3 regions of the Mesorhizobium sp. M0659 genome follow, and region 3 is predicted to be linked to each of the others. Evidence: riboswitches for the same ligand, from Rfam matches in the RefSeq annotation. Region 3 holds a riboswitch; each other region holds the start of a gene.
The links. A riboswitch is a leader RNA that binds a small molecule or an ion and turns the genes downstream of it on or off. The one in region 3 is predicted to bind cobalamin.

Region 1 (9,819 bases), on a different contig from region 3:
CATCGGCCGCGCCATCGTGCGCAATCCGAAAGTGTTCCTGTTCGACGAGCCGCTGTCGAATCTCGACGCGGCGCTGCGCGTCGCGACCCGCATCGAGATCGCCAAGCTCAAGGAATCGATGCCTGCCACGACCATGATCTACGTCACCCACGATCAGGTCGAAGCGATGACGCTCGCCGACCGCATCGTCGTGCTGAAGGATGGCCATATCGAGCAGGTCGGCACGCCGATGGACCTCTACAAGAAGCCCGGCAATCTGTTCGTTGCCCAGTTCATCGGCTCGCCGGCCATGAACATCCTGCCGGCGACAATCGACAGGACGGGCAACCCGACAATCGTCAGCCATGTCGGCGGCCGCAAGGCAACGGTGCCGATCGCAACGCCGGCGTCAGCAAAGGGTGCGGCAGTCAGCTTCGGCGTGCGGCCGGAGGATCTGTCGGCCGCCACCGGCGCGGAATATCTTTTCGAGGGCGTGGTGGACTATGTCGAGCAACTCGGCGAGGTGCAGCTTGTCTATGTCGATATCGGCCGCGCTGACCTGCCGTTGGTGACCAAGCTGCCCGGCAATGTCGAGGTCAAGCGCGGGGCAAAGCTGCGACTGACCGCGGATGCCGGGGACCTGCACATCTTCGACGCCGATGGGCACTCCTTCTCGCTCAAGCCGGTGGATGTGAAGGCGGCTTGAGATAGCTGCGTCGTACAGGCATGAAAAAAGAGCGGCGGGCCAGGCCCGCCGCTCTTTTTAAGCTTCGGCTGTTAGTTGTTGCCGAACCGATCCCTGTCGCTGCTCGGCGGGACGAACTTCTGTTGGTCGTTCGACGAGTTCAGCAGCTTGTAGACCGCCGAGTTGGTGCCGGTCGACGAAGTGCGAGTGGTGTCGACGGCAGCGGCCGGCTGGTTGGCGCCATTGGAGCCATAATTGTCGCTGCCGGCAAAGGCAGCGCTCGAAACAGCCAGAACGGCTGCGGTGGCAAGAACGATCTTCTTCATTTTAGTCTCCTGAATTTTTCTGATGCCGCCAGCTGCAGCGGATAAGCCCGCCACGTGCTGGAAACCGGCTTTTAGCGGCCGAAAAGGTTACGGTCGGCACCGTGGGCAGGCGCCTGCTCGGCTGGAGCCGACTTCTCAACCGAAGCCGTATGGCCACTATCGGTCGACGTAATCGCAGGCTGGTTGGCGCCGTTCGAACCGTAGTTGTCGCTGCCGGCGAAAGCGCTGCCGGAGATGGCCAAAACGGCGGCGGCAGCAAGGATGATCCTTTTCATTTCAAATACTCCTGAATTTTTTGGGATCCCGAGAGCGACGGGTTAGCCGCCCTTCTTTGGTCGGGATCAGCGATTGCCGTAGAGGTCGCGGTCGGCGCCCTGAATGACAGGCTGCTTGTCAGCGTGCGCCGGCTTCTGAATGGAAGCCGTATACGAGCTGTCGACCGAGACGGCTGGCTGGTTCGCACCATTGGAACCGTAATTGTCGCTACCGGCGAAGGCGCTGCCGGTGATCGCCAAAACGGCTGCGGCAGTGAGGATGATCTTTTTCATTTTTAGTACTCCAGTTTGTCTGTCCGTCTAGCGGCGTGTCTTGGGAGGAATTCGCGTCGTTCGGACAGCCCCGATGTGGGAAAGCCATAGGCTGGTTTCCAATCACGAAGTTGTTCCGTGTGGACCACGGTCCTGCACCTTGAAATTGTGCCAGGAAGTTCCTCTATGGTCATTTATCGCATTGTTTTCAGTTGCTTATGTCGAACCGAGTGGTTCGCTCCCGTGTCGGTTTCCGGGCCGTCGTTCACACCGCCTGCACGCATTGTCAACAGAAACGAACCGTTCGGTTCGATTAGAGATTGCTAATAGTAACTTTTCGATACCGTTGAGCCCTTTTTGCCCCCGATCGAACTGGATCCGCAGCGATTCGAAACGGCGATGATGGCGTCCAAGAAACGTCTCAGCTCTTTGACCGGCGGCGGGGGGCGTATGCCGCGCGTGTCGCGCCGCATGGATACGATGTCGCTTTCATGCCGACGTCGCGATCGCTGCCGTGATTAGATGATCGCATCTCAGGTGCCGCTTCGTGACGACGCAGCGGAGAATTGGGAAGCCGGTCAGAATCCGGCGCTGCCCCCGCAACGGTGGTGGAGTTGAAGTCGCAACGGGAGACCACTGGGCAAGAGCCTGGGAAGGTGTCGCGATGGTCCGCAAGGACAACTCCAGAGCCCGGAAACCAGCCCGAGATGCATAGACTCGACTGATCGCGGTGGGCGGTCAAGAGGTGGATAGTGCATGTCCGGCGCCGCGCCGGCCTGCGTCCGATCCTTCCTCCATCACCACCAAGTTCAGTCCTTAAACCACGAGGACAGAACTATGGATACGCGCAACGACATGCTGAGGCTCCTGAACGGCCGCAAGCAAGGCTTTTCGCTGGAACAGCCCTTCTACACCGACCCGGACTATTTCAAGCTCGACATGGAGCTCATCTGGTATCGCGACTGGCTGTTCATCGGCCATGATTGCGAACTGCCGAAGCCCGGCAGCTATATCACCGTGCAGATCGGCGATTATCCGGTGGTGCTGGTCCGCGACCAGAAGGGCAACATCAACGCCTTTCACAATTCCTGCCGCCATCGCGGCAGCCGTGTCTGCAACACTGAGAAGGGCATGGCGGCAAAGCTTGTCTGCCCCTATCACCAGTGGACCTACGAGCTTGACGGCCGGCTGCTGTTTGCCCGCCAGATGGCCGACGGTTTCGACAAGAGCCAGTTCGGCCTGAAGCCCGTCGCCTGCGAGAGCGTCGGCGGCTACATCTTCATCTGCCTGGCAAAAGAACCTGCCGACTTTGCCCCGATGCGCGCCATGATAGAGCCCTACCTCAAGCCGCACCGGCTGAATGAAGCCAAGGTCGCCTTCGAGAGCACCATCATCGAGAAGGGCAATTGGAAGCTGGTCTGGGAAAACAACCGCGAATGCTATCACTGCGCCGGCAATCATCCGGAGCTGTGCAAGACATTCCCCGAAGCGCCGACGGTGACCGGCGTGCAGGGCGCCGACAGCGATCCGGAGATGCTTGCGCACTGGGCGAAATGCGAGGCGGCGGGCCTGCCGAGCAAGTTCCGCATCGATCCGGCCGGGCAATACCGCGCCACCCGCGCGCCGCTGCTGCGCGATGCCGTCAGCTACACGATGTCGGGAAAGCGCGCGGTGACGAAGGACCTGTCCGACACTGTTGCCGCCGACCGCATCGGCACCTTGATGCACTACCACTATCCGACGACCTGGAACCACATCCTGATCGACCATGCGGTCACCTTCCGGGTGCTACCGATCAGCGCCACCGAAACCGCGGTGACGACCAAGTGGCTGGTGCACAAGGATGCGGTCGAGGGCGTCGACTACAACCTTGAAGAGCTCACCCACGTCTGGACCGAGACCAACGACCAGGACCGCCGCATCGTCGAGGAAAACGCCTTCGGCATCCTGTCGCCGGCCTATGAGCCCGGCCCCTATTCGGAGCTGCACGAGGGCGGCGTGATCCAGTTCGTCGAATGGTACGCGGCCTTCATCGGCCCGCGCCTTGCCGAAGGCGGCCGGCCGGCGCTGCGCAGCGTCGCGTGAGCTGGAGCAGGCGAAGAGGGACCAGAGGATGAATGCGATGACGGATCTTGGGCTCTATCGCCATCTCGACCAGATGGCGCCGTGGAACGATAGGCTGCAGGTGCTGGAAGTGATCGGCGTCAGCGACGAGGCGCCCGACGTCAAGACCTTCACCTTCCGCTCCGACAACCAGACCTGGTTCCGCTACAAGCCGGGCCAGTTCCTGACGCTGGAACTGCCGACACCGGACGGGCCGCTGATGCGCACCTACACGCTGTCGTCGTCGCCATCGCGGCCGTTTTCGATCGCGGTGACAGTGAAGGCGCAACCGGGCAGCATCGGCACACGCTGGATGTTCGACCAACTGGTGCCCGGCTCGCACGTCAAGGCCTATGGACCGGCGGGCGACTTCTCGTTGCACAGCCACCCGGCGGCCAAATATCTGTTCATTTCGGCTGGCTCCGGCGTGACACCGATGATGTCGATGCTGCGCTGGCTGAACGACTGCGCGCCATGGACCGATGTCGGTTTCGTCAACTGCGCGCGGCGTGCCGAAGAGATCATCTTCCGCAAGGAACTCGAACTGCTCGGCGGCCATATGCCCGGCCTGTCGCTCGGCTTCATGATCGAGGAACGTTCCAGCCGCGAAGGCTGGTACGGCCATATGGGGCGCATCGATGCGATCCGGCTGCCCTTGCTGGCTCCGGATTTCCGCGAGCGCGAAATCTTCTGCTGCGGCCCCGATCCGTTCATGCGCGCCGTGCGCGGCATGCTGGATGCCGCCGGCTTCGACATGACGAAATACCATCAGGAGAGCTTTGCCGCGCCTGTGATGGAGGAAATTCCGGCGCCGTTTGCCTCCCCGGTCGAGGACGGCATCGCTGCACCTGTCGAAGCCGTGACGCCGATCCGCTTCTCGCTTTCGGAGGTCGATGCCGGCTGCGTCGCCGGCCAGACCGTGCTGCAGACCGCGCGCAGCTCGGGCGTGCGGATTCCCGCCGCCTGCGAGTTCGGCCTGTGCGGCACCTGCAAGGTGAAGAAGGTCTCCGGCGAAGTCGAGATGAGCCACAATGGCGGCATCCTCGACCACGAGATCGATGACGGTTTCATCCTTGCCTGCTGCTCGAAACCGTTGTCGGCGCTCGAAATCGAGGCTTGAGCCGGTCGACTTCGCCGCAACGGTCGCCGACGCAGGCGTTGTGTTCGCGGGTCTTTGTCTTGCCAAGCATAGGCCGAGTGATTTAGACGCACTTAGGAAGGGCTGGCAGACCGTGAAACCGGCGCATCCCTTCATGGGCGCATGGAACGGGGGACAGAGCGATGCAACAGCGGGTCTATGGGGTCGCAAGCAAGGACATCGTTTTCGAATCATTCGATGGCGAAGCCGTCGTTCTCGATCTTTCGAACGGTAAGTATTTCGGCTTTTCCGATTCCGGCAGCCGGGTCTGGCAGGCTCTGTCGTCCGGCGTCGCCACTGAAGCGCTGGTCGGAGTTGCCGCGGGCGCCGCAAAAATAAGCCTGGCCGACCTCGAAAGCTTCATTGCCCGACTGCTCGATTTCGGGTTGCTTGCGCCAGCCGAAACACCGGCACAACCGCTTTCGGGCGAGCTGTCGTCTGCGCTTGCTGCCAGCAATGAGCCGCTCAAGGTCGATGTCCACGACGACCTTGCCGATCTCATCATTGTCGACCCGATCCATGAGGTCGAGGAACCTCTCGGCTGGCCGGCGGTGAAACAGGCATAATCGTTTCCCTAAAGCGCGTCGCGTTTGAACGGACTCAGGCGACGCGGTTTAGATCTTTGATTTTATGCATGTCGTCGTCTCAAAACCGGGGCCACCCCGAGCGACATGCATCAGGCGACCCGGCGCAATTCTGGACGCTGGAACAACGAACACATGCCTTTGATCACGCTGCAAACCCTGCCGGATTATGCCCGCCATGTGCTGGCGGCCGCGGAAAGCGCCGCCGCCTTCTATCCCGTTACCGCCAGCGTGCGGTTGCCGGGGCTGGACCTGAGTGTCCACCTCGACCATGGCACGCTGGCGGAAGCCATGAGCCATGCCTTCATACCGGCCCCGGAAAATCCGTCTGCATCTGACGGCTGCCGCATTTTCGTCGCCCACCCGGCCATCGATGGCGTCCCCGCCCCGGCCACCTGGGGCCGAGGCGATTACAACCATCATGCCTTTGCCAACCGGCTGGAAGAGGCCGGATTGCGCGGCAGCTACTATCATGACCTCGACTTTTGGCAGTTCCATGATCCGCAACGCCATGTCGGGGCGCAGCTGATGATGTCGGCCGACGCCTTTCCGCCATGGGAACAAGGGGCGCCGCTGCGCGCCTTCCTGCATTGGGAATATGCGGCGCGCGGCATGCGGCTCACCCATGCCGGCACGCTGGGCATCGATGGCAAGGGCGTCCTGCTGGCGGGCTCCGGCGGTGCCGGCAAATCGGGAACGGTCGTCGCCGGCCTGCTCAATGGGCTCGATAGCGTCGGCGACGACTATGTGCTGATCGACCGGACCGAGGGGGTGACGGCCTATCCGCTGTTTGCCACGCTCAAGCAGGATCCGGAGGGCTTCAAGCGGCTGAAGCTGGAGGGTCGGCTAAATTCGTACCAACCGCTGAACTGGCAAGGCAAGCATGCCTTTCACATCAACGAGGTCGCGCCTCGACCAACTCCTGCAAGTCTGGACATTATTGCTTTGATAGTGCCCCATATCAGGGGAGGTGCGAGAAGCTCGGTCATGCCCATATCGCGCAAGGATGCCATGATCGCCTTGGCGCCGTCAGGAATCGTGCAGATGCCGGGCGAGCGGGAAGCGGGCTTTCGCTTTTTCAGCGAGCTTACCCGCGATCTGCCATGCTACCGGCTGTCGCTGGGGACCGAGCCGCGCGAGATCGCCGGCACGATTGCGGATTTCGTCCTTCGGGGCGCTGCATGAAGTTGAGCATCATTGTGCCGGTCTACAATCGGGAGATCTATGTCGTTTCGACGTTGCGGTCCCTGCTCAGGCAACGCGACGATGCCGATCTCGATATCATCGTTGTCGACGACGGCTCGACGGACAGCTCCGTTGAAGCAGTCCGCGCCATCATGCGGGAAGCGTCGTGCATCCGCCTGTTCCAGCAGGCAAACCAGGGCGTGGCCAACGCGCGCAACACAGGGCTGAGGCAGTTGCTGCCGCAAACCGAACTGGTGTCGTTCCTGGATTCGGACGACGTCTCGCCGGCTGGACGATTCAAGGCTGGCCTACCCCTGTTCGCGGCCGACCCTGCGCTCGAGCTGACCTACTCGCTGATGACGCGCGTCGATCTCATGGACGACGAAACCCTGCAGCCGGCACGGGGCGGCGCAGGTCCCACCGTGCGCGGCGTCAGCCTTAGCGCCGGGATATTCCGCAGGGCACTCATCGACCGTACAGGTGCTTTCGACGAGGAGTTCCGGCAGGGCGAAGACGCCGACTATCTGCTGCGCATTTTCGAAACCAGCCCAAAGCACATTTTTCCCGACACCGTCGCGGTATACTACCGGCGCCACCCCGGCAATTTGACCAAGCAAAGGGATGTGGCGGTGCGCGAATATCTACGTGTAATTCAGAAATCCTTGCGGCGGCGCAAGGCCGATCCGTCGCGGCGCCCGGTCGAGGGGCTTTTCGAGATCAAGCGCCCGGCAGAGTGGTGAAAGAATGAACAGATCACAGCCTGGAATGCGTGCGTGAAGCTGAGCGTGATCATGCCGGTCTACAACCGCGAACGCCATGTCGGCTTGGCGCTGCGCTCGCTGCTGAGGCAGCGCGATGCCGCCGATCTCGACATCATCGTTATCGATGACGGTTCGACCGACAGTTCGGCGGCGGTCGTGCGCTCGCTGATCGCGGAGGCGCCGTGCATTCGCCTTTTCCAGCAGGAGAATGCCGGGGTGACGCGGGCGCGCAACGCGGGCTTGCGGCAGTTGCTGCCGCAGACCGGGCTGATATCGTTTCTCGATTCGGACGACATTTCCCCGCCGGGCCGCTTCAAGGCGGATCTGGCCTGTTTCGACGCAGACCCCACCCTCGAGCTCACCTATTCGCGCATGACGCTGGTCGACGACATAGATGACGATACGCTGGAGCCGACAGCCGACAGCCACTCGATGACGGTTCGCGGCATTCACCTGTCTCCCGCTATCTTCGTCCGGCGGTTGGTCGAACGCATCGGCAGCTTCGACGAGGATTTCCACCAGGCCGAGGACACCGACTATCTGCTGCGCACTTTCGAAAGCGGGCCGAAATTCACGATGCCCGACACTGTTGCGCTCTATTACCGGCGCCATCCCGGCAACATGACCAGGCAGGCCGATGTTCCTTTTCGCGAATTCATGCGCGCCGTCTACAAGTCGATGAAACGGCGCGAGGCCGACCGCTCCTTGCACCCTGTCGACGGCATCTTCGATTTCAAGGAACTTGCGAATTGGCGTTTCCTGTGATGGCCAGCTACGGCGTCGTCATTCCGGCCTTCAACGCGACCGCCACCATCGCCGAGACGCTGCGATCGGTCGCGGCCCAGACGGTCCAGCCCGACGCCATAATCGTCGTCGATGACGGCTCGACCGACGATACGGTCGCGGTGGTCAATTCGCTGGGCATGCCGGTGCAGGTGTTGCGCCAGGACAATGCCGGACCAGGCAGCGCCACCACCAGGGGCATCGCCGCGCTGGCGACGCCCTTCGTCGCCACGCTCGATGCGGACGATCTGTGGCTGCCGACCAAGATCGAAAGGCAGCTGGAGCATTTCGAGCGGTTTCCCGCGACGGCAGGAGTCTTTGCCCACTGGCGGACGTTTCGCGATGACAAGCCCGATGTGCAACAGGACGTGGCCGTGGCGGGCTGGTCGCGCACGACGATGATGATCCGCCGGGAGGTAGCCGAGGCCGTCGGTCCGATCATCGACCCGCAAGGCGGTCGCGGCGACATGGTCGACTGGATCGCCCGTGTCCGCGAGGCGGGCTTTGCGCTTGCCATGCTCGACGATGTCCTGACCTTGCGCCGCATCCGGCCCGACAGCATGTCCTATGGACGCGACCCCGTGCGCGACCGCGGTTATGTCGAAGTCGTAAGGCTGGCCATGCAAAGGCGAGCAGCGAAAAAGGCGAGCGCCGACTGATGGCCAATGCCATGCGCCGTATCGGCCGTCGGTTTCCGGACTATGGTTGGTCATGGCCCACGGGCGGCCTCGACCAGTTGCTGAAGGCCGCATTGCTCCCCGATGAAGAGGCGGCCGGGGGCTATGCGGCGCGCTGGCTCGACGAGAACGATATCGACCATGCTGCTTTCCGCGAGCATCGGCTGCTGGCCGCGATCTCCGACAGGTTCGGCCGCAAGCTCGCTGGGCATCCGGCCTATCCACGTCTTGTCGGCCTGCAAAAGATGCTGTGGACCAAATCGCGACTGGCTGCGCGCGAGGCCGAGCCGGCGCTACAGGCCATGATCGACGCCGGCTGCGCGGTGATGCTTATCAAAGGCGCCAGCCGCATCGCCGTCAACGCGTCGGCGCAGCGCGGCCGGGTGGCGCATGACATCGACATACTGGTGCGCCCGCAGGCCATGATTGCCGCCTTCGATGTGCTTAGCGAACGCGACTGGCAGATCGCCACCGGCGTCAGTCCGCAATATCTGCGCACCAGGCTGGCGTCCTTGCGTTCGATGAATTTTTTCAAGGGCAGTTTCGGCGACATCGACCTGCACCAGCTCGCTTATGACGGGTCGCAGCAAAGCGCGGAAGATGATCTGGCGATCTGGCAGCGGGCGCTGTCAGCCGACTTCAATGGCGTCCGCGTGCTTGTTCCCTCTCCGGCCGACCGCATGGCGCTTGCCATCGCACATGGCGGCCTCGATGCCCACACCCACAGCGACTGGCTGGTCGACTGTGCGGTCGCCATCGAGAGTGGCGCAGTCGACTGGGGCGTGTTCGCCGACATCATCGCCAAGCGGGGCCTCGCCGTCGCCGCGGCGGTGGCGCTCTCCTATCTCTGCCTGGAGATCGGCATTGCGGTGCCGGAGGCCGAACTTGCAAAGACGATTGAGTTGGCCGACCGCGCCGGCCTGTCGCGCTGGTCCTCGGTGCTGCAGGCCAAGCCGCGCACCGATTTCGGCGGCCTCGTTTGGCTGTCGCGCGGCTTTGCCAAGCAGTTGCGCCTCAAACGCAAAAAGGGCCGCCTGCAGCAGCCGACGCCCGCCGTCTGGCGCGGCAGGC
Region 2 (9,819 bases), on a different contig from region 3:
ATCCTGACCGCCTTCGAATCCTGGGCCTTTGTGCGCATGCGGACCTAACTGTCTGCGAGCTAGCGGAGATTCTGAGCGTGTGTCGAGAGCGGGTTGCGCGACACGTCCGGCTGCTCGCCAGAGCCGACTTTCTTTGCTGCAACGAACAGCCTCCGTGGCGCTCGTACCATCTCAACGCAGGATCCAACGACGGCGGGCTGGTTCAATTATTGGTCGATCTCCTGCCCCATCGCGACGGCTATCATAAACAGGACCTGCAGCGGCTCGAAGCGGTACGAGACACGCGGCCGAAAGGGACCGCGTGCTTGATCGTGAAATAGGTCAATCCAATTGGAGCGCGAAGCTACCATGGACAACTCCGCAGACGGCGCGATCGCACAGCCGGACACCCACGGGCGGTCTTCCTTGGCCGCGGTTGATTGCCGCGTCCACGAGCTGCTTCTGAGACAGGAGCGGCAGGAGCGGACGACCCTCAAGCTCATCGCCTCAGAGAACTTTGCGTCCTCGGCCGTGCTGGAAGCGAACGGCTCGATTTTCACGAACAAGTACGCCGAGGGGTACCCCGGCGCGCGCTACTACGCTGGAAACGAGATCGTTGATGAGCTTGAGGATCTGGCCATTGGGCGCCTGAAAACGCTATTTGGCAGCGAGCATGCCAACGTCCAGCCTTATTCCGGCTCGCCGGCCAACCAGGCTGTCTATCGTGCGCTTTTGAGTCCCGGTGACAAAGTCATGGGCTTGCCCCTTCCGGAAGGGGGCCATCTGACTCATGGTTGGGCCATCAACTTTTCCGGAACTGACTATCAACGCGTGCCCTATGGACTAGATGAAAAGACACAGCAGATTGACTATGACCGCTTGCGCGAGACAGCCAGCGGGAACGGCCGCGGCTCATTTGGGTCGGCGGAACCGCTTACCCGCGTGTCTTTGATTACTCGGCAATGGCAGAAATTGCCCTGGAAGCGAACTCCTATCTCGTAGCCGACATTGCGCACATCAGCGGCCTGATTGCCGCGGGAGCGCACCCGAATCCCGTGGGCCATTGCGACGTGGTCAGCAGCACGTCCCACAAGTCGATCCGCGGTCCCCGCGGTGGCTTCATTTTGTCAAGGAACGAAGATCGCTATCAGGCCCTGTATCATACAAAGAGCAAATACAATCTCGCCAGACGAATAGACCGGGCGGTCTTCCCTCACCTGCAAGGCGGACCTCACATGAATGCCATCGCTGCGCTAGCGGTTGCCTTGCACGAAGCCGCGAACCCGTCCTTCCGAAGCTCGGCCAACAGACAGTCAAGAATGCCAAGGCTCTGGCACATGCACTGCTTGAGCGAGGTTATGACCTGGTTACCGGGGGGACGGACAATCACATGCTGATCCTTGATCTTCGCGATCGGCCACTATCGGGCAAGGCCTATGCCGAGCGACTAGCAAAGGCAGGAATCATCACAAACTTTAATATGGTGCCTGGCGACCCGCGGCATCCGGCGGTCACAAGCGGAATTCGCCTGGGGGCGCCAGCAGTGACGTCAATGGGCATGCGCGATGTGGAAATGGTGCAAATTGCTGGCTTCATTGACTCCGTCCTCCAGCGGCCAGACGACGAAGATCTCCATGCCTGCGTGCGAAGAGACGTTGCCGACTTGTGCGCTGCGTTCGAGGTCCCGGGCATCTCCGACAATTAAGGTGGGCCAAGCAAAATGCCCATACCACATCCAACATCCGAAGCGAGGTATTCATGGCTAGGCAGTTCGTGTTCTCTTCCGAATCGGTTGGCGCGGGGCACCCGGATAAGTTGGCCGACAACATCTCGGATGCCATCCTCGATGCCATCCTCCGCACAGATCACAAGGCGCGCGTCGCCTGTGAAGCGTTGGTAAAATCAGGGATAGTCGTTCTGGCTGGCGAGATCACCAGCGATGCCCAGGTGGATTACAGCCAAGTTGCGCGCGATACGATTCTCGACATTGGGTACGACGACGAGGCCGTCGGCTTTGACGGCCGGCGTTGCTCCGTCGTTCATGCCCTCACCGAGCAGTCGCCCGACATCAGCCAAGGCGTTGACGAGGGAAGAGGGCAAGACCTCCAGCAGGGAGCGGGAGATCAGGGCCTCATGTTCGGCTACGCATGCCGCGAAACCGATACCCTGATGCCTTTGCCGATCCAGCTCGCTCATCGCTTGACGAAACGGCAGGCGTATGTCCGGAAGGCACAACAGCTTGGCTGGTTGCGTCCTGACATGAAATCCCAAGTCTCAGTGCGCTATGAGGGGTTGCGCCCGGTCGCCCTGGATACCATCGTCGTGTCGACGCAACATGACGAGCAGGTCTCGCAAGAGACTGTCCGCGAGGGCGTCATTGAGGAAATCATAAAGCCTGTCCTGCCGACCCACCTGGAGACGGAAGGCATCAGAATTCTGGTCAACCCGACGGGGCGGTTCGTAGTCGGCGGGCCGCGCGGCGACTGCGGTCTCACTGGACGCAAGATCATCGTCGATTCCTATGGCGGGATGGGTCGTCATGGCGGCGGCGCCTTCTCGGGCAAGGACCCGTCCAAGGTTGACCGCTCGGCTGCCTATGCAGCCCGCTATGTCGCAAAGAACATCGTCGCTAGCGGACTTGCGGACGTGTGCGAGGTGCAGCTTGCTTACGCAATCGGCGTGGCCAGTCCGGTTTCCGTCATGGTCAACACGTTCGGGACAGCCAGGGTTGAGGAAAGCAGGATCGAGCGCCTCATTCTTGAGTTGTTCGATCTCAGACCGAAAGGCATTATCAAGATGCTTGATCTCTTACGCCCTATATATCGCAATACAGCGACCTATGGCCATTTCGGCCGTGAAGAGCCTGATTTCACCTGGGAGAAGACAGACAGGGCGGACGAATTGCGTCGCGAGGCAGGACTCGCCGCCCCGTGAGAGCCGCCGGCGAACGGATTGGCAAGCGGAAAGCCCATTTCCACCGAGCAGACCCGCGCCTGGCAGGCGTGGCGAGAAGCCGGCTCGGTTTTTTTGGCGGAGACATTGATGCCGGATTATGACGTGCTTTGCATCGGCAATGCCATTGTCGACATCATCGCCCAGTGCGACGAGGCATTCCTCGAGATCAACGGCATCATCAAGGGCGCGATGAACCTGATCGACACGCGCCGCGCCGAACTGCTCTACAGCCGCATGGGCCCGGCGATCGAGGCCTCCGGCGGCAGTGCCGGCAACACGGCGGCCGGCCTAGCCAGCTTCGGCGGACGCGCCGCCTTCTTCGGCAAGGTCTCCAACGATGCGCTGGGCGAAATCTATGCGCACGATATCCATGCACAGGGTGTCGCCTTCGACACCAGGCCGCTTGAGGGACAGCCGCCGACGGCGCGCTCTATGATCTTCGTCACGCCCGACGGCGAGCGCTCGATGAACACCTATCTCGGCGCCTGCGTCGAGCTTGGCCCTGAGGATGTCGAGGCCGACAAGGCATCCGGCGCCAAGGTTACCTATTTCGAGGGCTATCTGTGGGATCCGCCGCGCGCCAAGGAGGCGATCCGGCAGACGGCGAAGCTCGCACACGAGGCCGGACGCGAAGTGTCGATGACGTTGTCGGATTCGTTCTGCGTCGACCGCTACCGGGACGAGTTCCTCGAGCTGATGCGCTCGGGCACTGTCGACATCGTCTTTGCCAACAGCCACGAGATCAAGTCGCTCTACCAGACAAAATCCTTCGACGAGGCGCTGGCTCAGATCCGCAAGGACTGCAAGATTGCCGCCGTCACCCGTTCCGAAAAAGGCTCGGTGATCGTGCGCGGCGACGAGACCGTGGTCATCGAGGCGACCGCCATCAAGGAGTTGGTCGACACCACCGGCGCCGGCGACCTCTACGCCGCCGGTTTCCTGCATGGCTACACGCAGGGCCGCAACCTCAAGACCTGCGGCGACCTTGGCTCGCTGGCGGCCGGCCTGGTGATCCAGCAGATCGGCCCAAGGCCAAGGCAGAATTTGCGCCGCGAGGCGGAAGGGGCTGGGTTGCTGTAGATGCGCGGGCAACTAATCAGCCGCCCTACTGACGCGATGACCGCAGTGGCGGAACTGTGTCAAAGCTCGCTGATAGCGACAGCCATTCGCTTCGGAGAACTGACCCATGCTGCTGCCGTGAAGCTCGCTGGAGGAGCGGTGCAAGGCGTGCTTGCCATGACGGCATTCACCGTCATCCAGATCGTCACCAGCATTTTCAGAAGCTCAGCTTGGGGAAGGCCAGTAAGGTTCCTGAGGTAACGGAGAACTCGCGGCGTCCGTCGGACTTGACTTGCGATCACGTCCCACGATGCCGAATGCGGGCAGCAGACTGAATATTTCACAATGCTAGACAAAGGCGTAAAAGCGCGATCACATAACGACATAAACATTTCGTTATGCGTCATTGACAAGAGAGCGAACTGCTGTGATTGTCTGCGTGTCGTGGTTCTCGCGTGCGGCGCTGCCGCAGCGGAGCTAAGAGGGAAGCCGGTGCGATGCCGGCGCTGCCCCCGCAACTGTTAGCGGCGAGCCAACCCCAATCACGTCACTGAGGCGAATACCCTCAGGAAGACGGGTAGAGGCTATGACCCCGCGAGCCAGGAGACCTGCCACGCGAATTACGTCCACGGGCGGGGTGTCTCGGTGGCCGCTGCAACCCGGCGTTGATGCCGGCCTGCTAGCGCCTTCCTTGTCACCGACGCCCCAATCATCGGGGTATGACATGACTGTCTCTCAGCAAATTCCTGTAGCAACGCTCGGCGTGCCGCGCTTCGGTCGTCGGCGAGAACTGAAATTCGCGCTTGAAAGCTACTGGTCCGGAACATCGTCCGCTGGCGACCTTCTCACGACGTCGAAGGCGCTCCGTGCCGCTAGCTGGGAAGAGCAGCGCGATCGCGGCGTGTCGAAAATCCCGTCGAACGACTTCTCGCTTTACGACCATGTGCTCGACACCGCAGCCATGGTCGGGGCCGTTCCATCCCGTTACGGCTGGAATAGCGGCGAGGTCCCACTTGACATCTACTTCGCAATGGCGCGCGGCAACCAGGGTCAGACGGAGGATTGTGGACACGCTGGTTACCAGGAGGAGGCTCATGGACCTGGTGTAACCGCGATGGAAATGACCAAGTGGTTTGACACCAACTACCACTACATTGTGCCGGAACTCGATGATGATCAGACGTTCGCCCTCTCGTCATCGAAGCCGGTCGATTACTTCCTCGAGGCTAAAGCTCTCGGCATTCACACACGCCCAGTCATCCTTGGACCCATCACCTTCCTCAAGCTGGCGAAATCGCCTGCCGAGGGGTTCGGTCCCATCGCGCTCCTACCGCGGCTGCTGCCGGTTTACGAGCAGCTTCTGGAGAGGCTGAAGCTGTCGGGAGCCGACTGGGTGCAGATCGATGAGCCAGCGCTTGTCCTCGATCTGAACCCGAACGAACGAGCTGCGTTCGAATTCGCCTATGGCCAGCTGTCGAAAGCCGCGCCCGAGCTGAAGATCATGCTGGCTACGTATTTCGGGTCGCTGGGAGACAATCTCGAAACCGCGATTTCTCTGCCCCTGGCCGGCCTGCATATTGATCTCGTGCGCGCTCCCGAGCAGCTGGAAACGGTGGCTCGGCTCGCTCCGAAGGATCTGGTGCTCTCGCTTGGCTTGATCGATGGCCGCAACGTCTGGCGTGCGAACCTGCCCGCCATTCTCGACCGCATCAAACCGATCGTCGCCGGCTGGCCCTTGGACCGCGTCGAGATCGCGCCTTCTTGCTCGATGCTGCATGTGCCGATTGATCTGCGCATGGAGACGGAACTCGACGCGGACATCAGGTCGTGGCTCGCCTTCGCGGCCCAGAAGACCGACGAGCTGGTCTTGCTGGCCCGGGCCCTGTCCCAAGGCAGGGATGCGGTGGCAGGCGCGTTGAAAGCGTCTGCCGAGGCTGCCGCCACGCGCGTGACATCCACGAGGATCCATGACCCGCTTGTTCAGGGGCCGATCGCTAGCATTGAGGACAGCGCGAAGCGACGAGAGAGCGCTTTTGGCGAGCGCTCCAGAGTCCAGGCCGGCTCACTCGGGCTGCCGCCGTTCCCGACGACGACCATCGGGTCCTTCCCGCAGACGCCGCAGGTACGCAAGGCGCGGGCCGCTCATGCGAAGGGCCAGCTGAGCTATGTCGACTATGAGACGTTCCTGAAGAAGGAGATCGAGGCTGCAATTCGCTGACAGGAAGAGATCGGGCTGGACGTGCTGGTGCATGGTGAGTTCGAGCGAAACGACATGGTACAGCATTTCGGCGAGCAGTTGTCCGGCTTCGCGCTCACCCAGCATGCCTGGGTACAAAGCTATGGGTCGCGCTACGTGCGTCCCCCCATCATTTTCGGCGACGTATCGAGGCGCAATCCGATGACAGTGCGCTGGTGGCAATTCGCCCAGTCGCTTACGGAAAAGCCCGTGAAGGGAATGCTCACAGGCCCAGTCACCATTCTCAACTGGTCTTTTGTTCGCGACGACGTACCCCGCTCCGAAGCCTGCCGCCAGATCGCGCTCGCCATCCGCGACGAAGTGACGGATCTCGAAAGATCCGGCGCAAGGATGGTCCAGATCGATGAGGCCGCGTTTCGCGAAGGATTGCCACTGCGCCAATCTGACTGGAAAGTCTATCTCGACTGGGCTGTCGAATGTTTCCGGATCGCTTCAACGGGTGTAAAGGACGCGACTCAAATTCATACCCACATGTGCTATTCGGAGTTCAACGAGATCATTCACGCGATCGCTGGAATGGATGCGGATGTCATTTCGATTGAGACGTCGCGCTCGAAGATGGAACTGTTGGACGCCTTCACGAGCTCCAAATATCCGAACGAAATCGGTCCTGGCGTCTATGATATTCACTCACCACGCGTCCCGGAAGTCGGCGAGATTTCGGACTTAGTCATGCTTGCCCGCGAGCGACTGTCCGACGGCCAACTGTGGATAAACCCGGACTGTGGCCTCAAAACACGCAAATGGGAGGAGGTCCGCCCTGCCCTCATTAACATGGTCGCTGCAGCACGCGCGCTCCGGCAGAAAGTGCAGGCGTGAGGCTTCTCTTCCTCACCGTGTGGGGAGTTGCCGGCTGGCGGATGTCGGCCGGGAATATGCCAAACCGATCACACTCCTGGAAATGAGCCACTCGGCGCAAATGTGCAATTTCCCTACGGCACGTGTCTTAATCCCGCAGAAATATAAATGTGGCACTACGCTATAATATCGGTTCCTTGGGGACATACAGGCCCCGCGCCTCGAACAAATCGGACACGCGTCGTTTCTCAAAGTAGACTGCTTGGCGCGTTCGCTCAGGCAGCGACAATATATGGTGCTGCGTCTGTCCGCCCCCAGTTGATCGCGCAGACTACGGGCGAGGTGGCAGGGTTCGGGTATCGCTAGCGTCCCGCCAATTCGGAGATGGACGTCGCAATTCGTGTCGCCAAGTAAAAATCGCCAATCATTTTCGATTGCGAGTCCGCAGCCAGTTGGCCCTTATTTTCCTGAGATCTGCGTTACAGGCCGGGGCGTTGTCGCCGTTTCTGAGGGTAAGATGGGATAGGCGACGTCAGGTGCCTCTCCGGTCAGCGAGTTGAGGAAGGCAACAAGCAGGTCAACTTCTTCGTCCGCCAGTACTACGCCGAGCTGGGTGGTCCCCATAATGGCGACGGCCTGTTTCAGATCCCAAACCTTGCCCGAATGAAAGTATGGCGCGGTGAGTGCAACGTTGCGCAGCGGCGCCACGCGGAAGACATAGGAATCGTCGGCTGCATTGGTGACCTCAAATCGGCCCTTGTCTTTGTCCGGCAGGACTTCGGCGCTGGGCCGTTCCATGAGGCCGAATGGGTAATAGGCTTGCCCACCAACGTTGATGCCGGCATGGCAGGACGAGCAGCCTTTGTCCATGAAAAGCACCAGGCCCTGTTTCTGTTCGGAAGTCATGGCAACCTCATCACCATTCAGGAAGCTGTCGAACGGGGCAGGTGTGACGAGTGTCGCCTCGAAGGCTTCGATCGCCTTGGCGAAGTTGTCGAAGGTGACCCGATCGGCTTCAGCCGGAAAAGCTGCATCGAACCACTCGACATATTGCGGCATGGACTTGAGAGTGGCGATGAGTTGGCCCGGTGTATTGGCCATTTCGATCCCGGCTTGGACCGGTCCCTTCGCCTGAGCCTTCAGGTCTTCGGCACGACCATCCCAGAACTGGGCGATGTTGAAGACAGCGTTCAGTACAGTCGGCGCGTTGCGCTGTCCCTTCTGCCAACCATGGCCAATCGAGGTTTCGTGATTGTCGTCGCCGCCGGTGGCCAGGTTGTGGCATGAATTGCACGACAAGACGCCTGACGCGGAGACGCGTGGATCGAAGAACAGTGCCTTGCCGAGAGCGATCTTTTCCGGGGTGATCGGGTTATTGGCGACTGTCGGCGTGGTGGATGGCAAAGCCGTGAAGGTGGCCAATGCCGTATCTCTGAGGTCGGTGGGGATCCAATCCGCAGCAAAGGCGGTGGGTGCCAGCAAGGTGACAGCCATCGTACTGAATAGGATTTTCATAATTGGTCTTCCTGCGTCGTCCACGCAGCCATTATGCGATCTGCGGCTCATGAACGCCCTGAGCTAGATCAGCTTGAGGGAGAGGACGGGGTCTCACACCTGTTTTCGCAGCTGAGCTGGGACCCTCTTGGAAGTGATCGCTCTTCTCGATTGGACTTCAGGGAGGAGGAGTATCCCTGGTTGGCAACCGGTTTTATGCATCAAAGCACGCCCTGAGGGCGGCTTCGTAGATTCGGTCACTGCGATCTTCCAGCCAAGGTTGAGAAAGTCGACAGCATCCGCAAGACTGGCAATCTCTTGCACGATGTGCGCTGCACGCCTCGCGAAAAGTGAGCTTCTGAAACGTCAGGGTTCATTCGTTCCTCCTGACCTGCTGATTGCGTGAATCGGCCTTGTCGACACCCGCCGACTGCACATTGTGATGTCACCAGCGATGGCGGTTTCAATACCTAAGCAGCGACGGTCTATGCGACAGTATGGAGGTCGTAGCGGAATAGCCGTTCTGCCTTCATCGATCGTCACACCGGCATATAGCTCCGCTTCTACGAACATCCCATCACGCGAGGATGGCGCGGCGCTTGAGCAGGTCCACCCGCTGCAACTGCCTCACACCTTGATCCACAGATCCTAGGCGATGACCATGTTGTCGTCATCATTTGACGGGCGCGGGGCATTGGCTCATAAGCGAGCCACGGCAAACTGTGCGGTTGCCAGTGCGTAATGAAGTGAATTGGAATGATCTTCGGTTTGGGAAACACGCACGTCCGACGCAGCTTGCGTTGACAGAGGCGGTTTTAGGCGCAATAGCACCTCCGCTGGCCTATTTTGTGGAGTTCAATTGTGGTTCGGCCAAAGGCGCGGGGCGCCGGACCGGCCCCTTGTAAACGTAATCAAAGAGAGAGAGACCCTGCATGGAAGAAATCTTACCGCGCATCGCCACTGGTGCCAGCATCGGCCCGGCTGTCGCAGAGAAGGCCGTTGGGTTAATGCTGGGTTTCCTGCGGAGCCACGCGGCCGACGGTCCCGGCGCGCGCATGATCGAGGCCATTCCGGGAGCTTCGGAATTAGTAGCGAAGTATCATGGGGACGACCCAGAGGGTGGCGGCCTTATGGGGCTCGGGCAGCAATTGATGAGTGAGGGTCTCAGCATGGCAAAGATCGCCGCCCTCGCCAACGAGACGATCGCCTGCGCCAAGGAACATGCCGGCGACGAACTCGTGGACGAGGTCCTCAATTCCGTTCCTGGCCTTCCCCAG
Region 3 (9,819 bases):
TGGGATGACGCAGGTCGCGCAACGCCGCCAGCCGCATCGACGGCAGGCGGGCGGCATCGGCCTTCCAGGCCGCCGCGAGGCCGGCGAGGTCGCTGTCGGTGAAGGACAGCGCCACGATATCCGCCGGCGTCTGCCGGAGATCAACCGGCTCGGCGAGGTCGTCGAGCGAGGCGGAGGTCGTGGTGAGTATGTGCATCGCGGCTCGTGCCTGAGATCAACCGGCGAGTATACGCTCGATCGCCGGACGGTTCAGCCCCTTCAGGCCAATGACGACGAGACGCGAGCGGCGATCGTCCTCTGCCGTCCAGGCGCGGTCATAGTAATGGTTGACGCGTGGGCCGACGGCCTGCAGCAAAAGCCGCATCGGCTTGCCGCCGACATCGACGAAGCCTTTTACACGCAACACGTTTTCCTGTTCGGCGGCGGTGGCGACGCGCTTGGCCAGGTCGTCGGGATTGGCGATCGAGGGGATGTCGACGATGAAGGTGTCGAAATCGTCATGCTCATGATCGAAAGCGCCGTCGTGATGCGACTTGCGGTTCTCGATGTCGTCTTCGACGGCGAGACCGAGGCCAAGCAGCACCGACGGGTCGACCTTGCCATGCCCGGTCGGCACGATCTTCACGGCGCGGGCGGAATGTTCATTGATGATGGCGTTGGCGCGGGCAGAACCGGCGGCGTCCATCAAATCGCTTTTCGACAGGATGATCAAATCGGCGCAGGCGATCTGGTCCTCGAACACTTCTTCGACAGGATCGTCATGGTCGAGCGTCTCGTCCTGAGCGCGCTGTGCCTGCAAAGCGTCCATGTCGTTGGCGACGCGGCCTTCGGCCAGCGCCGGGCCGTCTACCACGGCGATGACACCGTCGACGGTTACCCGGCTCTTCACGCTCGGCCACTGGAACGCCTGGACCAGGGGCTTGGGCAGAGCCAGGCCCGAAGTCTCGATCAGGATGTGGTCAACCTTCGGTGTCAGCGCGAGGATCTTGTCGAGGGCGGGCACGAAATCGTCGGCGACTGTACAGCAGATGCAGCCATTGGCCAGTTCGACGATGTTTTCCTCGGGGCAGGTGTCGATGCCGCAGCCTTTCAGGATTTCCCCGTCGATGCCGATGTCACCGAACTCGTTGACGATGATGGCGGTGCGCTTGCCGCCGGCATTTTCCAGGAGATGGCGGACCAGCGTCGTCTTGCCGGCGCCGAGGAAGCCTGTAACGACAGTGCAGGGAACACGGGAGAGGTTGGCGGCCGGGTTTGAAGCGTTCATCGTCAGTCCTTCAGCATGTCGAGGGGTGGGATGCGGGCAACGAGGCCGCGCTTGAGGCTATCGGGCCGGCCGCGCCACGGGATGAGGCCGTCGGCCGAAGTCGCGAAGAGCTTTGCGCCGGTAACGAGGTCGGCGCCGCTGGTTGCGGTCAGATCGCCGAAGACATAGCTCCAGCAGCCATCGCGCAGGATCGCGGCGCTGAGGCGGCGCTTGCAATTGCCGAGACATTCGGCGGTGCGGACCCGGATATCGCCGGCAGCGGCGCGGCGTGTGTCCTCAGCCAGCAATTCGCCGGCGCGCGGATGGGCGTCGGAACCGGTCTCATCGCGGCAGGAGGCGCAGACGATGACGGTCACGCCGGTCAGGGCGTCGTTGTCCCCGGACGCAATGTCCGCTGTGCCAGCCGAAAAACTGCTGTTCTGGTCCAAAAACCGTGCTCCTTGCCCGGAAACCCGCCAGGCGATCGGATACTTTGTCTCAGACGGCAGGTCTCCTGGCTCGCGGGTCGTCGCCTTGGTTAGCCGCCTTCCCGGTGTTACCCAGTGGCTTTCGGCCTTGGCTCGTCGCTTACAGTTGCGGGGACAGCCGCGGATTTGGGACCGAAATCCCGCACCGCATTCCCTCTTGGCCCTTGCCGTTGCGGGCAGGGGACCGTCTGCAGCGGATTTAGGCTTTTGCGGGCGGCGGTGTCAACGCACGGCTACGACATGGCGATGTCGGCAGGGGCTGTCATGTCCCGGCTTCCGGCAGTGCCAGGATGACCTGTCGGATAGCTTGATAGCCATCGCCATAGTGCCAGTCATGACCGACAGCCAGATTCTGTCCCTCATGCCAAACCGCGTTGTCCAGAAGGACTTCGGCACTAATCAGCGTGCCCTTCAAGCCTGCCAGAAAGGTCCGGACAAAATGGCTTCCGGGGGGTACCGAAGCTGTGAACAGCTTTTCCAGCTTGGCGTAGAATGCTGGATAGCCTGGTGTCAGCGAGCATAGCTCGGTTGTGGCCTGGGAAATGACCGGGCCGCTATAGATTTTCCAGCGGGCATCTTTTCGCCAGATCTTCCAACTGGCGCTGCTTCGCTGCCAAAGCTCTATTTCGGCCTGCATGTTCTCGCAGACGTGATCGGCCAGTCCCTCAATGGCCACATGGAAAACACCACGGAGAAACTTTTCAAACGCCTGGTTCAGTTCCTGTTCGCGCGTGTCGCCGAAGCCAGCAAAGGATTCAATGACCGGCTGAACATCAAGCAGCGGAGAAAAAATGTAGATTTCCAGGACCAGCCGGTCAGAACTCGTCTCGAACACCTCAGCCTCAAACCGAAGCTGCTTCGATTGGAGCATGACGTCCCTATCTCTGCGGACTGCATCTATTCCATGCGCAATGAGGGCGCCATGGATCATGTCGAGCACTTTGTCCGATGCCATTGCACAACCTACGAGGCTTATTGAGGCGTCTATGACAGACGCTGCAAGGGTTGGCCATCTCTCTCGCTAGCCAATGCCGGCCCCAAATCGCCGGCGGGCGTCACTTCCATGCGCTCAAGTCCAAGCCAGCCCTGCATCTCCTTTAGTTCCTCGAAAAGCTGTGCGGTGGTCTCAGGCGGTGCGCCTGCTTCGGCGTAGGCGGCGTGGACGCGTAAGACACTCGCAGGCCGGTCGGCCTTGAGATCGACGCGGGCGACGATCCGGTCGCCGAGCAGGAAGGGCAGCACGTAGTAGCCATATTGGCGCTTTTCGGCCGGCGTGTAGATCTCGATGCGGTAGTGGAAATCGAACAGGCGCTCGGTGCGCGAGCGCTCGAAGACCACCGGATCGAAGGGCGCCAGTAGCGCGCGGGCCTCGATCTTTCGCGGCAGACGGGCGTCCTTATAGAGGTAAGCCGGCTTGTCCCAGCCTTCGACGTTTACCGGCAGCAACTCGCCCATCTCGACCAGTTCCTCCAGCCGGCCCTTCATGTCGGCCGGCGACAAGCGGAAATAATCGCGCAGGTCACCCGACGTCGCGATGCCGTGGGCGCGGGCGGAAATGCGCAGCAATTCGCGGTGCGCGTCCTCGGCCGCCGGCACCGGCAGATCGAGGATCGCCTGCGGCAGCACGCGCTCGGGCAGGTCGTAGAAACGCTCGAAGCCACGGCGGTGCGCCGTGGTGATGCGTCCGGCCCAGAACAGCCATTCGAAGGCGTGCTTGGCGTGGCTCCAGCCCCACCAGCCGCCCGAACCTTTCTGGCCTTCCAGTGCCGAAGCGGCAATCGGGCCGCGCTCGGCGACCGCGCGGTAGATCTCTTCGATATAGGCGGCGTGCTCGCGGCCCCATTTGGCGAGGCCGAGATACATTTCGTCGCCTTGCTCGGCCCGCTGCATGCGCCAGCGCATCAGCGGGTAGGTCTCGACCGGCAGGAACGAGGCCTCATGCGCCCAGTACTCGAACACGGTGCGCTTGCGGGTGATTGCGGCATTGTTGAGCAGGGCGAGCGGGTAGGGGCCAAGCCGCGAATAGAGCGGCATATAGTGGGCGCGCACCACGGCGCTGACGGAATCGATCTGCAGAAGGCCGGTGCGCGAGAGCACGCGGGCGAGGTGACGGCGGTCCGGTATGCCGCCCGGTCGCGGGTCGAGAAATCCTTGCGCGGCGAGCGCGATGCGCCTGGCCGTCGGGAGTGAGATTTTGTCCTTCGTCAAAGTGTCTTGCCTCGAACCATTTTCCCGACTTTAGCCGGCGATTCCGGTGATGCTAGCAGGCAAATGGCGGGAGATGTGTCAGGAGACAAAAGTGGAGTTAAAGATGAAGGAAATCAAACAGGAGGAGATCGGACCAGTTTTTCCCGGCCTGCCGTCCAGCACTGTCTTTTGAACAAGGTTTGACTTGCTTCGCTGAAAGCCGTGCGCTAACCCTCGCCGCGTTGCAGCAAAGGCACCTAAAACGGTTCAGCGGTTAAACTGTCGCGCTTCCGCATTAGGGTTGGTTGCTGTAATCAGAGTGGATTGGCCGCCAACGGAAAGCCGAGCATGAACGTACTCCTCAGTTCATACCTGCCCATCGTCCTCTTCATCGCCGTGGCCGCGGTTGTAGGCCTGGCGCTTATCATCGCGCCGTTTCTGGTGGCTTATCGCAATCCCGATCCGGAGAAGCTTTCCGCCTACGAGTGCGGGTTCAACTCGTTCGACGATGCCCGGATGAAATTCGACATCCGCTTCTACCTGGTGTCGATCCTGTTCATCATCTTCGATCTGGAAGTGGCCTTCCTGTTTCCGTGGGCGGTGTCGTTCTCGAAGATCGGCATGCTCGGTTTCTGGTCGATGATGGTGTTTTTGGCGGTGCTGACCATCGGCTTTGCCTATGAGTGGAAAAAAGGAGCGCTGGAATGGGATTGAACGACAGTTCCGGAACGCTCGTCGCGCCGAAGCCCAAAGGCCTGATCGACCCCAATACCGGACGTCCGGTCGGTTCCGACGATCCGTTCTTCCTCGAGATCAACAATGAACTGGCCGACAAGGGTTTTCTGGTCACCTCGACCGAGGCGCTGATCACCTGGGCACGCAGCGGCTCGCTGATGTTCATGACCTTCGGTCTCGCCTGCTGCGCCGTCGAGATGATCCACACCTCGATGCCGCGCTATGATTCTGAAAGGTTTGGCGTGGCTCCTCGCGCGTCGCCGCGCCAGTCCGACATCATGATCGTGGCGGGAACGCTGACCAACAAGATGGCCCCGGCTTTGCGCAAGGTCTACGACCAGATGCCGGAGCCGCGCTACGTCATCTCGATGGGCTCCTGCGCCAATGGCGGCGGCTATTATCACTATTCCTATTCGGTGGTGCGCGGCTGCGACCGCATCGTGCCGGTCGACATCTATGTGCCCGGCTGCCCGCCAAGCGCCGAAGCGCTGCTCTACGGCATTCTTCTCCTGCAGAAGAAGATCCGCCGCACCGGCACGATCGAACGGTAGACCCATGGCCGCATCCCTGAGCGAACTGTCGACCTATCTCGGCGAAAAGCTGCCGGGCCGCGTCACCGATGCAGTGCTTGCCTATGGCGAACTGACGATCTCGGTTGCTACAGACAATCTGATCGAGGTGACAAGCTTCCTGCGTGACGATTCGGGCTGCCAGTTCATTTCGATCATCGATATCTGCGGCGCCGACTACCCGTCGCGCGTCAAGCGTTTCGATGTCGTCTATCATCTGCTGTCGCCGAAGCAGAATTTGCGCATCCGCATCAAGGTGCAGGCCGACGAAGAGACGCTGGTGCCGTCGCTCACCGCTGTCTATCCCGGCGCCGACTGGTATGAGCGCGAAGCCTACGATCTCTATGGCGTGCTGTTCTCCGGCCATCCGGACCTGCGCCGCATCCTCACGGATTACGGCTTCGAGGGCCATCCCCTGCGCAAGGACTTCCCGCTGACAGGTTTCGTCGAGGTGCGCTACGACGACGAAGCCAAGCGCGTGATCTACGAGCCGGTGGAATTGAAGCAGGAATTCAGGAACTTCGATTTTCTCTCGCCATGGGAAGGGACGGACTACGTCCTGCCGGGCGATGAGAAGGCGAAACAGTAGGGGCGGCGGCGTGGCGATGATCCGCGTAGCGCTACTAAGCCTGTTTTGCTGTGCCGGCTTGCAGAATGCTTTTGCGAAAGACTGCAAAGTAGCTGGAGTGGATTGCTATTCGGCGGCGCGAGCTGTCGTGGCGAACGACACGGTGAAGAACTGCCCGACGATATTTCGTATCAAGCCTGCGATGCAGATTGAATTGGACCAGATTTTGAACGCCTTGCGCGATGCTGGAGAGCTGGCCGATCTCCAGCCTTCCAACGAGACCATTGAGCAATGCGAGCAGAGAGCAAAAGAATATGTGGCCGGGCCGCAGACGGTCCGCTTCATGGAACTGACGCCGTCAGCCAAGGAAAGGCTTGGAATCTAGCATGACCGAGCACTCCGTCCGCAACTTCAACATCAACTTCGGACCGCAGCACCCTGCGGCACACGGTGTTTTGCGTCTTGTGCTGGAGCTTGACGGCGAGGTGGTCGACCGCGTCGATCCGCATATCGGCTTGCTGCATCGCGGCACCGAAAAGCTGATCGAGCACAAGACCTATCTTCAGGCAGTGCCCTATCTCGACCGGCTCGACTATTGCGCACCGATGAACCAGGAGCATGCCTTCGCGCTCGCCACCGAGCGGTTGCTCGGCATCGAAGTGCCGAAGCGCGGCCAGTTGATCCGCGTGCTCTATTCCGAGCTCAGCCGCATCATGTCGCACATCCTCAATGTGACGACGCAGGCGCTGGATATCGGCGCGCTGACGCCGCCGCTGTGGGGTTTCGTCGAACGCGAAAAGCTGATGGTGTTTTATGAGCGCGCTTCCGGTTCGCGCATGCACGCGGCCTATTTCCGTCCGGGCGGTGTGCACCAGGATCTGCCGGCGAAGCTGGTCGAGGACATCGGCAAGTGGATCGACCCGTTCCTGAAGTCGCTTGACGACCTCGACAGGCTGCTTACCGGCAACCGCATCTTCAAGCAACGCAATGTCGATATCGGTATCGTGTCGCTTGCCGACGCCTGGGCCTGGGGTTTTTCCGGCGTCATGGTGCGCGGCTCGGGTGCTGCCTGGGATTTGCGCAAGTCGCAGCCCTATGAATGCTATTCCGAGATGGATTTCGACATCCCGATCGGCAAGAACGGCGACTGCTACGACCGTTATCTCGTGCGCATGGAAGAAATGCGTCAGTCAGCCAAGATCATGCGTCAGTGCGTCGACCTTCTGCTCGGCAAGGAGAGCACCGGGCCGGTGTCGAACCTCGACGGCAAGGTGGTGCCGCCCAAGCGCCAGGCGATGAAGCGCTCGATGGAAGCGCTGATCCATCATTTCAAGCTCTACACCGAGGGCTATCGCGTGCCGGCCGGCGAGGTCTATGCCGCGGTCGAGGCGCCGAAGGGCGAGTTCGGCGTCTATCTCGTCTCCGACGGCACCAACAAGCCCTACCGCTGCAAGCTGCGCGCGCCCGGCTTCGCGCATCTGCAAGCCATGGATTTCCTCTGCCGTGGCCACATGCTGGCCGACGTCACTGCCGTCCTGGGTTCCCTCGACATCGTGTTTGGTGAGGTCGATCGCTAAATGTCAGTCCGCCGTCTCGCAGAAGCAAGCGTCCAGCCAGCCACCTTCGCCTTCAACCGGGCGAATGCGGCGGTTGCGAAGCAATGGATCAAGAAATATCCGAAGGGCCGCGAGCAGTCGGCGATCATTCCCTTGCTGATGATTGCGCAGGAGCAGGAAGGCTGGGTCACCAAGGCGGCGATCGAGACGATTTCGGACATGCTCGGCATGCCGCGCATTCGCGGGCTCGAAGTCGCGACCTTCTACACGCAGTACCAGCTCAATCCGGTCGGCACGCGCGCGCATATCCAGGTCTGCGGCACCACGCCCTGCATGCTGCGCGGCTCGGAAGCGCTGATGGATGTGTGCCGCTCGAAAATCCATCACGACCAGTTCCACACCAACGACAAGGGCACGCTGTCGTGGGAGGAGGTCGAATGCCTCGGCGCCTGCGTCAACGCGCCGATGGTGATGGTCTTCAAGGACACGTTCGAGGATCTGACGCCTGAGCGGCTGGCCGAAATCATCGATCTTTATGATGCAGGCAAGGGCGCCTCGGTTCCCACGGGACCGCAAAATGGCAGAACCGGCTCGGAGCCGGCGCCTGGCCTGACGACGCTGAAGAGCGAAAAGGCGATCCTCAAAGCGACGCGCGACAAGGAAGCCAGGGCGGCGAGCAAGGCTGCCCACGCGGCGCCCGACGCGATCATTGCAGCGCCTGTTCCGGCGCCTGCCGCTCCTGCAGCGGCCGCCCCGGTGGCGCCATCCAACGCCGGCAAGCCGAAAACCGATGCGCCGGAAACCAGCTCGGCGTTGAAGTCGCCCTCCAGGGCCAAGGTTGCACCGGCGGCGGAAAAAGCGGCGAGCGTCCCGGCGCCCCTGCATTCGGCCGCCAACGCCAACACCGCGGCGCCTGAAGTCGAGAAGGTCGCCAAGCAGCGTAATGGCCCGAAGACCACCTCCACGCCGGCAGCTGCCTTCATCGCTCCGGAATTCAAGGCGCCAGCGGCCAAGGCCCCCGTGGCCCCGGCCGTCAAGGCGCCGACAGCCAGGCCCGCAAAGCCGTCGCTCGAGGACAAGAACCGTCCGGCCGGAATCGACAGGCCGGCTGCGGTCGACGATCTCAAGCTGATCTCGGGCATCGGCCCGAAGATCGAGGGCATCCTTCATTCGCTTGGCATCTTCACCTTCACACAGGTCGCATCCTGGAATAAGGCCGAGCGCGACTGGGTGGATGGATATCTCGCTTTCCAGGGCCGCATCGAGCGCGACGACTGGGGCAAGCAGGCCAAGGCGCTCGCCAAGGGCGGCGTCGCCGAATACATCCGCGTCTTCGGCAAGGAGCCACGTTGATGGCTGAAGCGCAAAGCACCGGATCTTTGCTGTCGCTGCGCAGCATTGTCATCGGCGTTGTCTGCATCGCTGCTGCCAACATCCTTCTGGAGGGGCTTCGGCGCCTCGTCGAATTGCCGTTTTCGGATACCCTGGAATCGATGGCCGCGACCGGCATGGGCCTGCTGGTGTGGGTCTCGATCGTCTTGCGGGGAAAGAGGTAAGTCATGCTGGCCGACAAAGACCGCATCTTCAACAACATCTACGGCCTCTTCGACAAGTCGCTGGCCGGCGCGATGGCGCGCGGCGCCTGGGACAACACGCCCGGCATCATCGCCAAGGGGCGCGAGTGGATCGTCAATGAGATGAAGGCGTCAGGCCTGCGCGGCCGTGGCGGCGCCGGTTTCCCGACCGGGCTGAAATGGTCGTTCATGCCCAAGCAGAGCGACGGAAGGCCGAGCTATCTCGTTGTCAACGCCGACGAATCCGAGCCCGGCACGTGCAAGGACCGCGATATCCTGCGCAACGATCCGCACACGCTGGTCGAGGGCTCGTTCATCGCCGGCTTCGCCATGGGTGCGGTCGCCGCCTACATCTATGTGCGCGGCGAGTTCATCCGCGAGCGCGAGGCGCTGCAGCGCGCCATCGACGAGGCCTATGAGGCCAGGCTGATCGGCAAGAACAACACGTCCGGCTACGATTTCGACATCTACATGCATCACGGCGCCGGCGCTTATATATGCGGCGAGGAAACAGCACTTCTGGAAAGCCTCGAAGGCAAGAAGGGCCAGCCCCGGCTGAAGCCGCCATTCCCAGCCAATGTCGGCTTGTACGGTTGTCCGACAACCGTGAACAATGTCGAGTCCATTGCGGTCGCGCCGACCATTTTGCGCCGTGGCGCCGCCTGGTTCTCGTCCTTCGGCCGGCCCAACAATGTCGGCACCAAGCTGTTTTGCATCTCCGGCCACGTCAACAATCCGTGCACCGTCGAAGAGGCGATGTCGATCCCGTTCCGCGAGCTGATCGAGACGCATTGCGGTGGCATTCGCGGCGGCTGGGACAATCTCCTCGCGGTCATTCCGGGCGGCGCTTCGGTGCCGCTGGTGCCGGCCGAGCAGATCATCGATGCGCCGATGGA

Region 1: another riboswitch for cobalamin. It lies ahead of NKI31_RS07770 (aromatic ring-hydroxylating oxygenase subunit alpha); the one in region 3 lies ahead of NKI31_RS14865 (DUF1636 family protein).
Region 2: another riboswitch for cobalamin. It lies ahead of metE (5-methyltetrahydropteroyltriglutamate--homocysteine S-methyltransferase); the one in region 3 lies ahead of NKI31_RS14865 (DUF1636 family protein).

The regions. Positions count from the first base shown of each region.
Region 1 covers NZ_JAMYPY010000004.1:12,513-22,331, forward strand. The annotation lists gene NKI31_RS07750 (ABC transporter ATP-binding protein) at 1-685, shown strand, start outside; gene NKI31_RS07755 (DUF680 domain-containing protein) at 757-990, opposite strand; gene NKI31_RS07760 (DUF680 domain-containing protein) at 1,062-1,265, opposite strand; gene NKI31_RS07765 (DUF680 domain-containing protein) at 1,332-1,538, opposite strand; cobalamin riboswitch at 2,036-2,237, shown strand; gene NKI31_RS07770 (aromatic ring-hydroxylating oxygenase subunit alpha) at 2,355-3,602, shown strand; gene NKI31_RS07775 (FAD-binding oxidoreductase) at 3,640-4,740, shown strand; gene NKI31_RS07780 (PqqD family peptide modification chaperone) at 4,902-5,324, shown strand; gene NKI31_RS07785 (hypothetical protein) at 5,478-6,527, shown strand; gene NKI31_RS07790 (glycosyltransferase family 2 protein) at 6,524-7,267, shown strand; gene NKI31_RS07795 (glycosyltransferase family 2 protein) at 7,301-8,053, shown strand; gene NKI31_RS07800 (glycosyltransferase family 2 protein) at 8,038-8,730, shown strand; gene NKI31_RS07805 (nucleotidyltransferase family protein) at 8,730-9,819, shown strand, end outside.
Region 2 covers NZ_JAMYPY010000027.1:21,094-30,912, forward strand. The annotation lists partial or broken gene glyA (serine hydroxymethyltransferase) at 349-1,684, shown strand; gene metK (methionine adenosyltransferase) at 1,738-2,913, shown strand; gene NKI31_RS28035 (adenosine kinase) at 3,022-4,014, shown strand; cobalamin riboswitch at 4,422-4,623, shown strand; partial or broken gene metE (5-methyltetrahydropteroyltriglutamate--homocysteine S-methyltransferase) at 4,718-7,069, shown strand; gene NKI31_RS28045 (cytochrome-c peroxidase) at 7,508-8,563, opposite strand; gene NKI31_RS28050 (hypothetical protein) at 9,475-9,819, shown strand, end outside.
Region 3 covers NZ_JAMYPY010000008.1:30,435-40,253, forward strand. The annotation lists gene cobN (cobaltochelatase subunit CobN) at 1-196, opposite strand, end outside; gene cobW (cobalamin biosynthesis protein CobW) at 215-1,267, opposite strand; gene NKI31_RS14865 (DUF1636 family protein) at 1,270-1,695, opposite strand; cobalamin riboswitch at 1,734-1,938, opposite strand; gene NKI31_RS14870 (DUF6348 family protein) at 1,997-2,689, opposite strand; gene NKI31_RS14875 (winged helix-turn-helix domain-containing protein) at 2,719-3,942, opposite strand; gene NKI31_RS14880 (NADH-quinone oxidoreductase subunit A) at 4,270-4,635, shown strand; gene NKI31_RS14885 (NuoB/complex I 20 kDa subunit family protein) at 4,626-5,207, shown strand; gene NKI31_RS14890 (NADH-quinone oxidoreductase subunit C) at 5,212-5,814, shown strand; gene NKI31_RS14895 (hypothetical protein) at 5,825-6,178, shown strand; gene NKI31_RS14900 (NADH-quinone oxidoreductase subunit D) at 6,180-7,370, shown strand; gene NKI31_RS14905 (NADH-quinone oxidoreductase subunit E) at 7,371-8,702, shown strand; gene NKI31_RS14910 (hypothetical protein) at 8,702-8,905, shown strand; gene nuoF (NADH-quinone oxidoreductase subunit NuoF) at 8,909-9,819, shown strand, end outside.